One region of the Lysinibacillus sp. K60 genome, then DNA from elsewhere that is predicted to be linked to it. Evidence: riboswitches for the same ligand, from Rfam matches in the RefSeq annotation. Region 1 holds a riboswitch; each other region holds the start of a gene.

What was found. Region 1 has a riboswitch for lysine ahead of HCH28_RS10800 (aspartate kinase). Riboswitches for the same ligand answer to the same signal wherever they lie in the genome.
Region 2: linked by a shared signal. The riboswitch ahead of HCH28_RS16135 (transporter substrate-binding domain-containing protein) and the one ahead of HCH28_RS10800 (aspartate kinase) in region 1 are both predicted to bind lysine.
Region 3: linked by a shared signal. The riboswitch ahead of HCH28_RS23540 (amino acid permease) and the one ahead of HCH28_RS10800 (aspartate kinase) in region 1 are both predicted to bind lysine.

The regions. Positions count from the first base shown of each region.
Region 1 is NZ_JAASJR010000004.1:88,506-94,054, forward strand. Features, by position in the region: gene sdhA (succinate dehydrogenase flavoprotein subunit) at 1-1,386, opposite strand, end outside; gene HCH28_RS10790 (succinate dehydrogenase cytochrome b558 subunit) at 1,453-2,061, opposite strand; gene HCH28_RS10795 (YslB family protein) at 2,334-2,768, shown strand; gene HCH28_RS10800 (aspartate kinase) at 2,867-4,093, opposite strand; lysine riboswitch at 4,227-4,404, opposite strand; gene uvrC (excinuclease ABC subunit UvrC) at 4,512-5,549, opposite strand, start outside.
Region 2 is NZ_JAASJR010000007.1:128,507-134,055, forward strand. Features, by position in the region: gene HCH28_RS16110 (5-bromo-4-chloroindolyl phosphate hydrolysis family protein) at 1-28, shown strand, start outside; gene HCH28_RS16115 (toxic anion resistance protein) at 25-1,092, shown strand; gene HCH28_RS16120 (DUF6501 family protein) at 1,141-1,338, opposite strand; gene HCH28_RS16125 (amino acid ABC transporter ATP-binding protein) at 1,601-2,332, opposite strand; gene HCH28_RS16130 (amino acid ABC transporter permease) at 2,345-3,070, opposite strand; gene HCH28_RS16135 (transporter substrate-binding domain-containing protein) at 3,241-4,098, opposite strand; lysine riboswitch at 4,218-4,404, opposite strand; gene odhB (2-oxoglutarate dehydrogenase complex dihydrolipoyllysine-residue succinyltransferase) at 4,744-5,549, opposite strand, start outside.
Region 3 is NZ_JAASJR010000018.1:3,029-8,577, forward strand. Features, by position in the region: gene HCH28_RS23525 (nitric oxide synthase oxygenase) at 1-150, shown strand, start outside; gene HCH28_RS23530 (hypothetical protein) at 200-730, shown strand; gene HCH28_RS23535 (CynX/NimT family MFS transporter) at 798-2,006, opposite strand; lysine riboswitch at 2,184-2,360, shown strand; gene HCH28_RS23540 (amino acid permease) at 2,443-3,906, shown strand; gene HCH28_RS23545 (response regulator transcription factor) at 4,060-4,752, shown strand; gene HCH28_RS23550 (sensor histidine kinase) at 4,757-5,549, shown strand, end outside.

The DNA of each region.
Region 1 (5,549 bases):
TGTAGCAGTCATCATTTCACCAAGCTCTTTATGCAGTAAGTAAGCGTTTTCTGTGCCTTCCATTTTCATGATAGCATCCCATTTCGCTTGTTCCTCTTTTACACGAGCATCGTAAATCTCTTGTGGAAGATCTTCAGCATGCTTTTTAAGGTGTTTTACATAGTCTACTGCGTTTGGTCCTGCAACCATACCACCGTAGATAGCAGATAATAATGAGTTTGCACCAAGACGGTTTGCACCATGTTGAGAGTAATCACATTCACCTGCTGCAAATAGACCAGGAATTTCAGTCATTTGATTGTAGTCAACCCATAATCCACCCATTGAATAGTGAACTGCTGGGAAAATTTTCATTGGTAATTTACGTGGGTCATCCCCTACGAATTTTTCGTAGATTTCGATGATACCACCAAGTTTAACGTCCAATTCATGTGGATCTTTATGTGAAAGATCTAGGTATACCATGTTTTCGCCATTGATACCAAGTTTTTGGTTTACACAAACGTCGAAAATTTCACGTGTTGCAATATCACGTGGTACTAAGTTACCATAAGCTGGGTATTTTTCTTCTAAGAAGTACCAAGGTTTACCGTCTTTATAAGTCCAAATACGACCACCTTCACCACGAGCTGATTCTGACATTAGACGGTTTTTGTCATCTCCAGGAATCGCTGTTGGGTGAATTTGAATGAATTCACCATTCGCATATGAAGCACCTTGTTGATAAACGATAGAAGCAGCAGAACCTGTGTTAATAACAGAGTTTGTTGTTTTACCGAAGATAATACCAGGGCCACCAGTCGCCATAATAACAGCGTCTGCACGGAATGATTTAATTTCTTCTGTACGCATATCTTGCGCTACGATACCACGACAAACGCCGTCTTCATCGATAATAACACCAAGGAATTCCCAGTGTTCATATTTATTTACTAAACCAGCTACTTCATGAGAACGAACTTGCTCATCTAGCGCATATAGTAATTGTTGACCAGTTGTTGCACCAGAGAAAGCTGTACGGTGCATTAAAGTACCACCAAAACGACGGAAATCTAAAAGTCCTTCTGGTGTACGGTTGAACATAACACCCATACGGTCCATTAAGTGAATAATGCCAGGTGCTGCATCACACATACCTTTAACAGGTGGTTGGTTCGCTAGGAAGTCCCCACCATATACTGTATCATCAAAGTGGATCCATGGAGAATCCCCTTCACCTTTAGTATTTACCGCACCATTAATTCCGCCTTGCGCACAAACAGAGTGTGAGCGTTTTACAGGAACTAATGAGAATAAATCAACTTCAGTACCAACTTCAGCTGCTTTAATCGTTGCCATCAGACCGGCAAGACCACCGCCGACAACAATTATTTTGCTTTTCGCCATGATTATTTCTCACTCCTCTTAAAAAATTGCAATGATTGCATGTGCTCTATCGTAGCTTCTATGGAATTATACGAAAGCTAAAATAGCAGCCACACCAACTACACTTAGAATTACGAAAAGAATGTTTGTTACGTAAGTAGCGATCTTTTGAGACTGAGGAGATTGTGTAATACCCCAGCTTACTAGGAATGCCCATAAACCGTTAGATAAGTGGAAAGTTGCTGATAAAATACCAACAATGTAGAATCCAAGCATGAATGGATTAGCAACAATATTCGCCATCATGTCGTAATCAACGTGTGTGCCAAGTGCTTTTTGAATACGAGTTTGGAAAATATGCCATGCAATGAATATCACTAAGAATACACCAGTAAAACGTTGTAAAGAGAACATCCAGTTACGGTACGTGCTGAAACGTCCTGTGTTTGGTGTAGCAGTGAATGCAATGTAGACACCATAGAATGCGTGGAACATTAATGGAATATAGATGACAATCCATTCAACTAGGATAAGGAATGGAATCTTTTCCATTACTGCGGTAGCATCGTTGTAACTTTCTGCCCCGCCTGTTGCTGTAAAGTTAATGAACAGGTGCATCGTTAAAAACAGACCTACTGGAATGATCCCAAGTAGAGAATGTAAGCGACGCCATAAAAACTCTCGATCTTTCGACAAGACTGTTACCCCCCTTAGTACTTAAAATAGCACAACAAAAGAAGTCATCATTTTGTAAATGATACTTCATTGACTGTGTATTTCATCATGGTACAATATTATGACATGTTTATTGTACTCTCAAGAGCTACGAGCGTCAAGGCAACTCGGAGTTTTTCATAGAGCTTATTAAAGAACTAATCTAGTACATGATGCGTCGTTTTTTCTCGAAAAATCTATCATTACTTTATTACCGTTAAATTTTAAGAAAATTCTAAGAAAGAAGGATAACAATGTTAAACACTCCATCTCCTACAATCTCATCATTTGGCTATGAGATCATTCGTGATCATATTCTATCTTCTATACTCGGTAAACATGAAGATGACGTCCTTTATTGGGCAGGTAAAGAGCTTGCTCGCAAGTTCCCATGTAAAAGTCAAGATGAACTTATCGCATTTTTCGCAGATGCCTGCTGGGGTACATTAGAACTCATAAAGGAATCAAAAGATGGACGTATTTTCCAGTTGACAAATGACCCTGAAATTCTGCAAATAAAGCAGCGTAGCTTTAAACTTGAAGCAGGATTTATAGCAGAGCAAATTCAACTAGCTAAAGGCTACCTGACAGAATGCTATAGTGAAAAACGGGAAAAGCAACAATACGTCATGTTTACAGTCAAATGGGACGTTAAAGAACGTATTATGAATACCATTCCCTCAGAATAATTAAAAAGGATTGTCTCCCATTAAAGAATGGGATGACAATCCTTCTTTTTTCTTCCTTTTATTTCGGTCAATTACATAAAATGCTGTTTCTTCTATTATTATATGTAAAGTGCTTGCTCTAAATTAAACTCATCATGGAGAGCATTAGCTGCTTGGATCATATCATCCTGTGGTACAACAACGGACACTTTTATTTCAGAAGTACTAACCATTTTTACAGGGATATTTTCGCGACGTAACCGATCAAACATACGAGCGGCAACGCCTGGATTGGAAGCCATGCCTGAACCAATAATAGAAACTTTTGCTAGTCCAATTTCGAAGTCAGCAAAACTAAATCCGAGTGATAATTTACTATCCTCTAAAACACGTAATGCTTCCGCAAATTCCTCTTTTAAAATGGAAAACGATACAGTTGGCTTCAACCCATCAATAATGGCTTGGACAATAATATCAACATTAATACGGTTCTCTGCAAGCACCATAAATATATCTGCTAATGAAGCATTGGAAAAAGCATCATACCCTACTGTTAAACGAATAATATCTGATTCAAATGCAACACCACGAACGACTGAATTTTTTTCCATTTCCACTTCCTCCTTCAATAAAGTGCCTACTGATTCTATTAAACTGGAGCGTATAATAACAGGCATTTGAAATTTTTTCGCTAACTCCACCGCACGAGGATGTATGATATGAGACCCTAAATTAGATAACTCCAACATTTCATCATAGGAAATTTCCTGTAGCTTTTGGGCATTTGTAACATATCGTGGATCTGCTGTATAAACACCATCCACATTTGTATACATATCTACTCTCTCCGCTTCCAATGCTATGGCAAGTGCAACAGCAGCTGTTTCAGCTCCACCTTTCCCAAGCATGGTGATATTGTGCTCTTCGTCAATCCCTTGTTCTCCAGCAATAACCACAATTTGTCCCTGTGCAAAGTGTTCTTCCATTCGATTAATATCTATATAGTCGATACGAGCATGCCGATACATACCATCCGTATGTATACCAGCTTGCCATCCCGTTAGAGACACAGCCTCATAGCCTGCTTCCTGCAAAGCGATGGCAAATAAAGCACTAGATAATTGAGAGCCAGTTGACAACACTGCATCTAATTCTCTTCTCGACACATCGTCAGTTAGTTGGTGTACCATCATTTTCATCTCTTTCACAGTGTGTCCCATTGCTGCAACGACCACTACTACATCCAATCCTTTGTCCTTTTCAGCAATCGCTTTCCTAGCAGCCTCTTGGATTTGTTCAGTAGAAGCTAATGCAGCTCCTCCAAACTTCATCACGATTTTAGCCATTTCTTTCGTTCTCCCTTCCAGTTCATGTATTTCACCAAATTATGGGGGGTAAAACAGTTTCTAGAAAACTAAAAGGCAGCCTTCACATAACGTGAAAGCTGCCTATAACATGTACAATAATCGTAACTTGCGCATGTGTGATAGCTCTCCGAAACGTTTAGAATCGACAGTCTTACATTTCTTAAATGCAAAACCAGTACAGCAATGGAACAACAATACTGTACTTCGGCAAGCTCCCCTTTCACACAATATCTCTGGACTTGTCCATCCTCCATCGTGTTACTCTTGAATCTTGCACCTCTATCATCACTTTAAAGTGAATGTATTCAATTCATTAAGCCTTAGCGTAAACAAACTAGTTACACAGTTGGCTCTCCATAACATTGAAAACAATGTTATTTATAACCATAGCACATGCCTATTCCTTTGACAATGATTGGTGCTGAAAATAGCTAAAAATTTGGCTTGCTAAATTAGCAGGCATCCCAGCCTCCTGTAATGCTAGCTCGCTCGCCTCTCGAATTTTTTTGACTGAACCAAAATGTTTAAGCAGCTGTTGCTTTCGTTTTGGTCCTACCCCTTCAATATGATCTAATACAGATTGAATGGCATGCTTCTCATGCTGTTGACGCAAGAAGGTAATAGCAAAGCGATGGACTTCGTCTTGAATTCGTTGTAATAAATAAAAGCCATCACTTGTACGTTTTAAGCTAATCACTTCTGGTGGATCACCAAACAATAGCTGAGATGTATTATGCTTATCATCCTTGGCTAAACCAGCAATCGGTATAACAAGACCAAGCTCATCTTCTAGTACTTCACGGGCTACTTCCATTTGTCCCTTACCACCATCAATTAAGACTAGATCTGGTAATGGTAGTCCTTCCTTTAAAACACGTATATAACGACGACGTATAACCTCTTGCATTGCACCGTAATCATCATGCTTGGCTGCTGTACGCGTTTTATATTTTCGGTACTCCTTTTTTGCAGGCTTCCCATCAATGAAAACAACCATAGCAGACACTGCATCCGTTCCATGCATATGACTATTATCAAAAGCTTCAATTCGTAAAGGTACACTAATACCCATTGCTTCACCAAGTGCCTCACAAGCACCAATCGTACGTTCTTCCTGACGCTCTATTAGCTGGAATTTAGCTGCCACAGCAATTTCAGCATTTTTGGTAGCTAATTCAACCAATTCCTTCTTTTGACCTCTTTTCGGTGTGAGCACTTTAATTTCTAATAATTCTGTTAAGATAGCTGCATCAATGGCTTGTGGAATAAAAATTTCTTTTGGCTTAATATGCTCTGGCTTTTCATAAAAGCGCCCAACAAATGTTAAAAATTCTTCCTCTGCATCTTGATAGATGGGGAAAATTGAGACATCACGCTCAATCAGCTTTCCTTGGCGCACAAAGAAAACCTGAACACACATCCATCCTTTTTCAAC
Region 2 (5,549 bases), on a different contig from region 1:
ATTGGACTGGCGAGGCGATGATAAATGACAGCAAACGAACACGCTTTTCAACTAAATACCATACCAGGGCTTTCTCCACTAGTCCAATCCTATTTAGAAACAACTCCACAAAACGAGGCGATAGCGACTTATGAAACGCTATCGCCTCTTGCACAAAGTCGTGCATTATTGTATGCCAGTCAAATCGATTTGGCTGATTTTGAATCATTGCTGTCCCTTGGGCAAGATTCACAGCGAGCTCTGTCTCAATTTGCCGACCGTATGCTTGCTCAAGTAAAGCAAAAAGATGTCACTAAAATTGGTCAAATGCTGGATTCTTTAATGCAGACGTTAGATCGAGTAGATCCGACTGCTTTGGAACCTAAGAAGCAAACCTTTTTCAAAAAAATCTTTGGCAAAACCGAGCCTAATGTGAAGCAAACACTCACAGAATTTGAGCGTATTAGTATACAGGTGGAACGTATTGGTGTACAACTGGAGCGTGCACAGCTCCAGCTGATCAAAGATGTCGAAAACTTAGAGGCGCTTTATGCCCATAATCGAGGATTTTTTGAGGAATTGGCAACAGCCATTGCCGCAGGACAAATGAAAAAGCAGCAAGCCATTGAGGTAGAACTACCTGCACAAATAACGAGTGTCCAAGCAACCAAACAGCCACTTGCAATTCAGCAATTAAATGACTTTGCTGCTCAAATCGAAAGACTGGATCAACGTATTTATGATTTACAAGTATCACAGCAAGTCGCCCTGCAAACAGCTCCTCAAATCCGTATGATTCAACAGGCCAATCAAACCTTAGCTGAAAAAATTGAGTTTTCTATCGTTACCTTGATTCCGCTCTGGAAAAACCAACTGGCGATGATGTTGTCGATGCATATGGATCATCATTATGCACGTTTAGAGGAGCGATTATCAAGGGCTCATGATCGCTTCTCAAGTCCCACGTTTGAACAGCAAGTTTCGAAGTTTAAAGAAACACAGCAAGAACTGCAAACAGCAATTAAAGATGTTTTTGCCCTGCATACCGCAACTGAACAAGAGAAACAGCAGCTACAGGATGTGGCGGGTGCTAGCAGCTATCAGCGAGATTAACAAAAAAATGGGTGGCTCAGCAAATGTTCTGAACCACCCTGTTTGTTTTTATTCAAAATATTCTTTATAGTAGCCACCGACATTACCTGTGTTGTCGATGATAAAAATGAACTCTTCTGTTTCATTTTTCACTTCATACTCTTTCCCTACAGTTAATACGTTTGATACTAAGTATTTCGATGCATTTGTATGTTTGCAAGTAACCGTTCGTAATGTTGGCGCATCTTTCCATTTTAAATGTAACATATTCTCTCTACCTCTCTTTACTAGCAAAAGCTAATGTCTATTGTTTATTTTATAATATTTTTGGTCTTTTGTGGAGAAAAAAGAAATACTATACCTATTCTATCCAAAAAAATGAATATTTGAGGTGTTATGATGAGTTTTGGTGGAGTACCGCAATGGTTTTTTATCATTGCTGTAGCATTCGCAATCTGCTTTGTACTTTATGCAGAATGGAATTCTAGAAAATAAGTGAGTCCAACAGGTTGGACTCACTTTTTTGTGCTTATTTTAATGTACGCTTTAAAAATTCCTTCGTACGTTCATGTTGTGGATTGACTAATACTTGTGCTGGAGGGCCCTCCTCCACAATTACACCCTTATCCATAAAGACAACACGATCTGCTACTTCTTTGGCAAATTCCATCTCATGTGTCACAATGAGCATCGTATTGCCCTCGTTTGCTAGCTGACGCATTACCTTTAACACCTCACCCACCATTTCTGGGTCTAATGCGGATGTTGGCTCATCGAATAGCATAACATCAGGATTCATTGATAAGGCACGAGCGATGGCCACGCGCTGCTTTTGTCCGCCTGAGAGTTGACGAGGCTTGGCATTCACATATTGATCCATGCCAACGATTTTCAAGTATTTAAGCGCCGTTTCTTCTGCTTCTTTTTTCGAACGTTTTAACACTTTGATTTGGCCCACTGTGCAATTACTTATGACATTGTGGTTGTTAAATAAATTGAACTGCTGGAACACCATGCCTAAATGTGTACGATATTCTTGAATATTGTGCTTTTCATCTAGGATGTCTTCCCCTTTATAAATAATTTGACCGCCACTTGGCGTTTCTAATAAATTTATGCAACGAAGCAATGTGGATTTACCAGAGCCAGAGGAGCCAATTAAACAAACTACCTCTCCTTTTTCCACTTGGAAATTCACATCTTTTAACACTTGGTTACGTCCAAATGATTTACTTAAATGTTCGATTTTAATGACTGCCATTTGTGCGTCCCCCTATACAGCTTCTTTTTGTTCTTTTTGATAGGCATCAGGACCATCTAGACGTTTTTCAACATAAAGAAGGATGCGAGATGCGGTAAATGTCATGATGAAATAAAGAACACATGCAACGAAGAATGATTCGAAATAACGGAAGTTGTTACCCGAAATTGATTTTGTTTGGAAGAATAATTCCGTTACTCCAATGACATTTAATACGGCTGTATCTTTAATATTCATGATTAATTGGTTACCTGTTGCTGGTAAAACATTACGCGCTACTTGTGGTAAAACTACATGAAGCATAATTTGGAAGTGATTCATGCCAATTGCTGATGCTGCCTCGTATTGACCATTATCAATAGATACAATACCGCCACGAACAATTTCTGCCATATAGGCCCCTGTATTGAGGGAAACGACTAAAATACCTGCTGTAATAAAGTGCATATCGATACCGAATGCGATATCTAATCCGTAGTAGACAACCATAGCTTGTACAATCATTGGTGTACCACGGAAAAATTCAACATAGCATGTTAGTATAAAATTAATGAGCTTTAAGCTATAAAATTTCACACCTTTTTTACGAACTGGAATCGTATGCATAATTCCGATGAAAAATCCGATAAATGCACCAATAATTGTACTAATACTCGAAATCAGTAACGTATAATACGCACCTCGTAAAAACATTTGCCAGTTGTTTTCAATAATTGAAAGTATCCATTCAAGACTCATGATGTTCCTCCTAACAATGTCATCTTGCTCGTTTATTTCTTTTGTGTCCTAGCTCTTTCTACTATTCTATGATTTGTCACGCTAGGACATTATCATTATGTAGAGAGGTTCTCATTTTGATAATGATGAAATGATCATGCACGGACTAATTGCTAGTCCGTGCCCTATCATTATTGTGCTGCGGGCTGTTGAGAAATAGCTTCTTCCATAATGGCTTGACGATCATCTTCTGAAATGCCTTTTAGGATTTCATTGATTTTTTCACGATTTGCGTCATCTTTACGTAAGCCTACAGCAATTGAAGTATTTGATAGGTCTGTATCAAAGCCTTCTTCAAATGCTACATATGTGAATTTATCGTTGGCTGCAGAAGCGGAAATGCCCTCTGGACGTTCAGCTACATAGCCATCAATTTTACCTGCTTCTAGTGCCACACGCATTGCTGGGAAGCTCTCCATTGCCGTTTGCTTTTCTACGCCTTTAATTTGATCGATAACTGTGTAGTTTGATGTATTTAATTGTGATGTAATTTTAGCACCTGAGAAGTCTTGAATCGATTTTGCGCCTTCATATTTGCTACCTTTTTTAATAACCATAACAAAATCAGAAGTATAATAGTTTTCTGTAAAATCAATTGTTTTCTTACGTTCTTCTGTTGGTGACATACCTGCAATAATTGCATCAATTTTGTTCGATTGTAGCGCTGGAACTAATCCGTCCCACTCCATTTTAACAATGACTAACTCTTTGCCTAAACCTTCAGCGATTTTCTTTGCCATTTGTACATCATAGCCACCTGCATATTCTGCATTATCCGCAATTTTCACTGCGCCATTCGCATCGTCTTGCTGTGTCCAGTTGAACGGTGGGTAGCCAGCCTCCATGCCAATTCGGAATTCACCGCCGCCTTCTTCTTTGTCAGTTCCAGCATCACTTGAACCGCCCTCTTTTTTGTCGCTTGTGCCACATGCAGCTAGCACAATTGCCGTCATGATAGAGATCATTACTAACAACCATTTTCTTTTCATGAAAAACTCCCCTTTTCTGTAAAAAAATAAGACAACTGTACTAAAAAAGACCTAAGTTTATTGAACTTAGGTCTTACCTTTTATGACAGTTGCCCAAATCCTCACTATAATTTCCATGTTTCCGAGATAGCACAACCTAGTAAATCTGGAAATCCATTTACTAGGACAGTCCTGCACTTATTCACTGCAGACCCAGTATAAAAGTACGAGCTCCTTTTATACTTCGGCGATATTTCCTTCTTCATTGCGTCTTCGCTTGCTTTTACTCAACAATGAACTAATAAATACCGCGCCTCTACCTCACTGGTAACAATTCGTGAGGTTTGTTTATTTAATTGATATTTTGATACTACTATAAAACTAATATGTTCGTCAAGACGATTTTAACATTTTTCTGACTAATGACAATATTAGGATATTATGCGTTCTGCTTCCACTTTAAATCGTTGAACTTTTGTTGATATTTCTGAAAATTACAACAAATATTTATTATAGAGTATGTTCTCTATGTGAGAAAAGTCGCGTTTTTTCTTTCTTTGCTCCTCTAAACGATATAACATTCGTACTCATTCAAGCATAGAATCGGTCAATTCCTTTTATCATACAAAAAACCCTGCTGAACATTGTTCGCAGGGTTTAATGGCATTATGAATTTAATAATAAATCTTCAGGATTTTCGATTAATTCTTTAACTGTTTTTAAGAATCCTACAGAATCTTTACCATCGATGATACGGTGGTCGTATGAAAGTGCTACATACATCATTGGACGGATTTGAACTTCACCATTTACTGCAACTGGACGGTTTACAATTGAGTGCATACCTAAAATACCAGCTTGCGTACCGTTCATAATTGGTGTTGACATTAATGAACCGAATACACCACCATTTGTGATTGTGAATGATCCACCAGCCATGTCATTTAAGCCTAATTTTTTATCACGAGCTTTTGTCGCTAAGTTAGCGATATCTTTTTCGATTTCTGCAAAGTTTTTACTATTTGCATCGCGTACAACTGGTACGACTAAACCTTCTTCAGTTGATACAGCAATACCGATATCAAAGAAGTTATTTAAATGAATTTCATCGCCAGAGATTTGAGCGTTTACGTATGGGTATTTTTTCAGTGCTGCAACAACAGCTTTAGTGAAGAATGACATGAAACCAAGTTTGATGTCGTTTGCTTTTACAAACTCTTCTTGTTTACGTTTACGAAGTGCCATGATGTTTGTCATGTCAATTTCGTTGAATGTTGTTAACATTGCTGTTGATTGTTTAACTTCTAATAAACGTTTTGCAATTGTTTGGCGACGACGGCTCATTTTTTCAATTGTTACACGGTCAGAATTAGCTGCTGGTGTGAATACTACTGGGCCACCTGAAGTTGCTACGGATGTAGGTGCTGCTGCTGGCGTTACAGCTGGTGCTGTACCGTGAGCTGCTACATCTT
Region 3 (5,549 bases), on a different contig from region 1:
GAGGCTGAAAAATCAACAGGAAGAGAAGTTACTGGCAACTGGACATGGTTAATCCCACCAATTTCCCCTGCCACAACTCACATATTCCATAAACCCTATGTAAATATATATCATACACCAAATTATTTTTATCAAAAACCATGCTATTAGTGTAAAGGAATTGTTTACTTTCAACACTTTTGATGAGAGAGGGCTTACTATGTTAGATCAGCAAATTCCCAATATCCCGTGGAGACAATTGACGACACCTTATGGTAGAGGTACAGCCATTCCTAAGCTGATAGAACAGGAGCAATACACACAACTAGCTGAATTAATCGAACATCAAGGTACACTGTGGCAGGTGACACCATGGGTTTTGCTTGTCCTGTTAAAAAAGCTTACTAGTAAAAAATTAGAGGTTGTCTCCTTACAAGAAATACAATTATATTTAGCTGTGGCACATGCTATTACGAAAGATTATCTCGACCCAGTCAATACTGTTAAAAATATGCAGGAGCTATTAGACGTCAACTATTTATGGATAGAAAATGAGGACAATGATGAGCAGGAGTGGGAGGAAGAAACGCCAAAGGGCTATGGAAAGCAAGCTTTTGTAGGCTATTACTATTATAGTTATTTGCTTTTACAAGAGGCTGTTCCTATTTTTTCTACTATAACAGCTCGTAATAATGAAGCATCAGAATGCCTTGCTGAATTGCTAACATTAATCCAGCAACTCGACAATTAAGTAATGTGTAAACACTATATAGAAATAAAGCAGATGGAGGAAGCTGAACCACCTGCTTTATTTAATTTTAATGCACATATTCATTCTTAGAAGCTCTCATTGAGCAAAAGAAGAGTAAAATTGCCACAACGACAAAGAGCCATCCCGCAATATTCCAACCACCAAATAAATCATGCAAGTAGCCAAAAAGAATAGGACCAATTGCGGCAAATAAATAACCCAAAGATTGTGCAAAGCCTGATAAATCTGCTGCTTCAAATGCAGTACGAGTACGGAGAGTGAAGAACATCATTGCTAGGGCGAATGAAGAACCACCTGCTAACCCTAGAAGAACCATCCACAGGACCCCAAGACTTGTCCATTCCATGACAACTCCAACAAAGCCTACTAAATAGAAGGATGTAAACATCAATACAAGTGGGCGTTGAGAAGTCATTTTACCTGCAATAATAGGCACTGCCAAAGCCATTGGTACTTGTGAGAATTGCATGATTGAAAACATCCAGCCAGCTTTATCAGGCGCTAAACCTTGAGCAATATAGATCTCAGGTATCCACGCTGCTGTTGTATAGAATAATAAAGACTGTAAACCCATTGCCCCTGTGACAGCCCAAGTAACAGGTGATTTCCATAAAGGTGTACTGGTCTTTTTAGATGTAGTAACTGGTTCTGGGTAATTTGACTTTAGTTGAGGTATCCAAATTAGGATTGTAATTAGAACGAGTATGAGTGCAATGGAAAGCGCACCTTGCCAGCCTAACGATGAATTAGCTATCGGATAGCTAATACCAGCTCCAAGGCCAGCAGTAAAATTCATGGACATGGTGAAAAAGGCCATTAATAAACCCACATGATATGGAAATTTCAATTTTAATAATCCTGGAATTAGTACATTTCCAAAAGAAATGGCTACGCCAATTAACACAGTACCCAATAGAAGTAATTCTGTCGTACCAAGTGAACGTAGGACAATTCCTAAGGCCAAGAGAAAAGTTGATAAAAATAATGTTAGCTCAAGCCCTAGTTTGCGTGCTACAACTGGTGCAAATGGAGATATAATAGCAAAAGCCAGCAATGGAATTGTTGTTAGAAAGCCAGCCACTACATTAGATATTCCAAGATCTTCACGGATAAAGGATATAATTGGACCAACAACAGTTAGTGGCATTCGTAATGTAGAGGCTATAAAGATAACGCCAAAGACTAAAAGTAAGGTTGTTCCTTTCCAGCTAATTTTTTTACTTGGATAACTAGTGGTATGATCATTTGTAGTCAAAATAAATCCCCCCTAATAATAACCATTCTAATTGAACTACTATAACACTTTATCACACTATTAAAAATAGTAGAAGATTCATAAAATACGGAACATTTCTTGCGGTATTGAAATGTCTATGGTCTTATGTTAGTATAATAAACATCATAAATTTAATAATTATATGCCTCATGTTTGTATTGAGGTAGAGGTCGCGATATTTATAAGTATGCTAATTGAAATGACAAGCATTGATGAGATTAGCTGAAAGGAAATATTGCCGAAGTGTGAGGGGACTTGAAAACCTCATGCTGGGGCTGTCTCCGAAAGGAACAGAACTGTCACGTTTGTACAACGTGTTGAGCTATCATGTAGGAAAAACTGAGGATTAACGTAGCCATCACAGTGTATATGTGATGGCATTTTTTTGCCTCATAAATAGGAAGGAAGCTATATCGTGAGTGAAATAAAAGTAAATCAGCTCGGACATAAAGCGCCGAAGCTGAAAAAAGAATTAAAAAGCCGTCATATTACAATGATTTCTTTAGGCGGTACAATTGGTACGGGGCTATTTTTAGCCAGTGGAGGTGCTATTGCTCAGGCAGGGCCTGGGGGAGCATTGCTTGCCTATGCTTTAATCGGTATTATGGTGTATTTTTTAATGACAAGCTTAGGGGAAATGGCTGCCTATATGCCATCATCAGGTTCATTTAGTACGTATGCAACCAAATTTGTAGATCCCGCTTTGGGCTTTGCATTAGGCTGGAACTACTGGTATAACTGGGCAATCACCATTGCTGCCGAAATTGCTGCTGTGTCATTAATTATGAAATATTGGTTCCCAGATAGCTCATCAGCACTTTGGACAGTATTATTTATTGCTGTTGTATTGACGTTTAATTTACTATCCGTAAAAAGTTATGGTGAAAGTGAATATTGGTTTGCCATGATTAAAGTAGCAACGGTTATTGTTTTTATTATCATTAGCTTACTAATGATTTTTGGTATTTTAGGTGGGCAGGCTCCTGTAGGTTTTACTAATTTCTTTGTTAGTGATGGGCCATTCCATGGTGGCTTCCTTGCTACATTTGGTATTTTCCTAGCTGCAGGATTTTCATTCCAAGGGACAGAATTACTAGGAATTACAGCTGGTGAAACAGATAATCCTGGTAAAAATATTCCGAAGGCTGTTAAATCTGTATTTTGGCGTATTCTTTTGTTTTATATTTTAGCGATTGGTGCAATCGGGATGTTGATTCCATTTACAGACGAACGTTTGTTATCAGAAGATATCGCAGTATCACCCTTTACACTAGTGTTTGACCGTCTAGGTATTGCCTTTGCTGCTTCTTTAATGAATGCCATTATTTTAACGGCTATGCTGTCAGCAGGAAATTCAGGACTATATGCATCTTCTCGTATGCTATGGCAATTAGCAGTGGATGGACATGCACCTAAATTTTTTGCAAAGCTAAGTCGTAGAGGTATTCCGATTTATGCACTTATGGCAACATTAGCTGTAGGCTGTTTAGCATTTTTGGCATCCTTCTTTGGCGATGGAGTGGTTTATATCTGGCTATTAAATGCTTCTGGAATGTCTGGCTTTATTGCATGGCTAGGTATTGCGTTTAGTCATTATCGTTTCCGCCGAGCGTTTGATGCACAGGGCTTAGATCCAAGATTATTACCTTATAAAGCCAAATTATATCCGTTTGGACCACTATTTGCTTTTACAGTTTGTATGATTGTAGTCATTGGACAAAATTACACAGCCTTTACAGGCGATAAGATTGATTGGTACGGTATCCTTGTTTCGTATATTGGGATTCCATTATTTTTAGCATTATGGTTGGGCTATAAAATAAAGCACAAAACAAAAATGCTTCCACTTAAAGATTGTGATTTAAAAGTTGAAGATTAAATAATAGAGCTGTTCTGTAAACCTAAGAGCGATGGTTTATGGGGCAGTTCTTTTTTCAACACTCATAAACAAAATCTCTCTAATCAAACATCATAAATATGGTAATGTAATATACATATGGAAATTGGGTTTTGATAGGAGAGGTGCATGATAGTGCAAAAACATATCTTACTGGTAGAAGACGATGAAGCCATTCGTGAAATGGTTGATAATTACTTAACGATGGAAGGTTTCAATGTCACAACAGCGACTAATGGCGAAGAGGCATTACATAATTGTTTGCAAAATACCTTTGATTTGGTCATCTTAGATATTATGATTCCTAAATTAAATGGTTTGGAAGTATTAAAGATTATTAGAGAGCAGGCAGCACTTCCTATCATTATTATGTCTGCAAAAGACAGTGATGTTGATAAAGCATTGGGCTTAGGATTGGGGGCAGATGATTATATTGCTAAACCTTTTTCTATGCTGGAGTTTTCAGCACGTGTAAAGGCTGTTATCAGAAGAGCTACGAAATACTCTAGTCAAGCTGAACAAAAGCAAGAGGTCCTCGAAATTGATAATTTAAAGATAGATATCGTTAATTTCTCAATAACAAAGAGCGGACAAGAGATAAAGCTGACATCAAAGGAATTTTCCATTTTAAAATTGTTTGTGACAAATCGTCACAGGGTTTTTACCAAAGAGCAAATTTATCAGATGATATGGAAAGATGCCTATTACGGAGATGAAAATATTATAAATGTACATATTAGAAGACTACGTGAAAAAATAGAAGATGATCCATCAAATCCTCAGTATATTAAAACTCTATGGGGAATCGGCTATAAGTTTGAGGGATAAAAATATGATGATATTTCTATTAATAATAATTGTATTGCTAATCGGGGTCCTAATTTTTCAATGGAAAGTCAAGAGGGAACAAGAACGCGCTATCCAATACATTCATAGTAAACTACACGTAATTGTGAATGAACAGACGTATGAAAAGATTCTAGTAACAACTACAAATTCAGAAATTCAACAGTTACTTATTAAACTGAATACGTTGCTAGATCAACATCAAAAAATCCAGGCTACACATCGAAAAATGGAAAATTCCATGAAAAAGATGTTGGCCAATATTTCGCATGATCTTAAAACACCTTTAACCGTTGTACTTGGCTATATTGAAATGCTTCAACTTCAAAATGCGATGAGTGACGAAGAACGCCAACGATTACTTACAGGTGTACATGCTAAAACATTAGAAGTGTTAAAAATTATCCATACATTTTTTGACTTGGCGAAATTAGAGGCTGGAGATACAGATTACCCAATCACTAAAATCAATGTCAGTGAAATATGCCGTAAAAATATTTTGTCTTTTTACGATCTGGTTACTTCAATGGGATTAGATATTAATATTGATATTCCTGCAAGCCCCATGTATGCCCTTGGTAATGAAGAAGCATTAAATAGGGTTCTAAACAATCTACTGTCTAATGCTATTGCATATGGAGCAGATGGCAATGTAATTGGAATTACCGTAAGACATGAAGAAGCCAATATTGGTATTGATGTGTGGGATTGTGGCAAGGGTATTGATGAATATCATATCGATAGCGTATTTGAAAGGATGTATACACTTGAGGATTCTC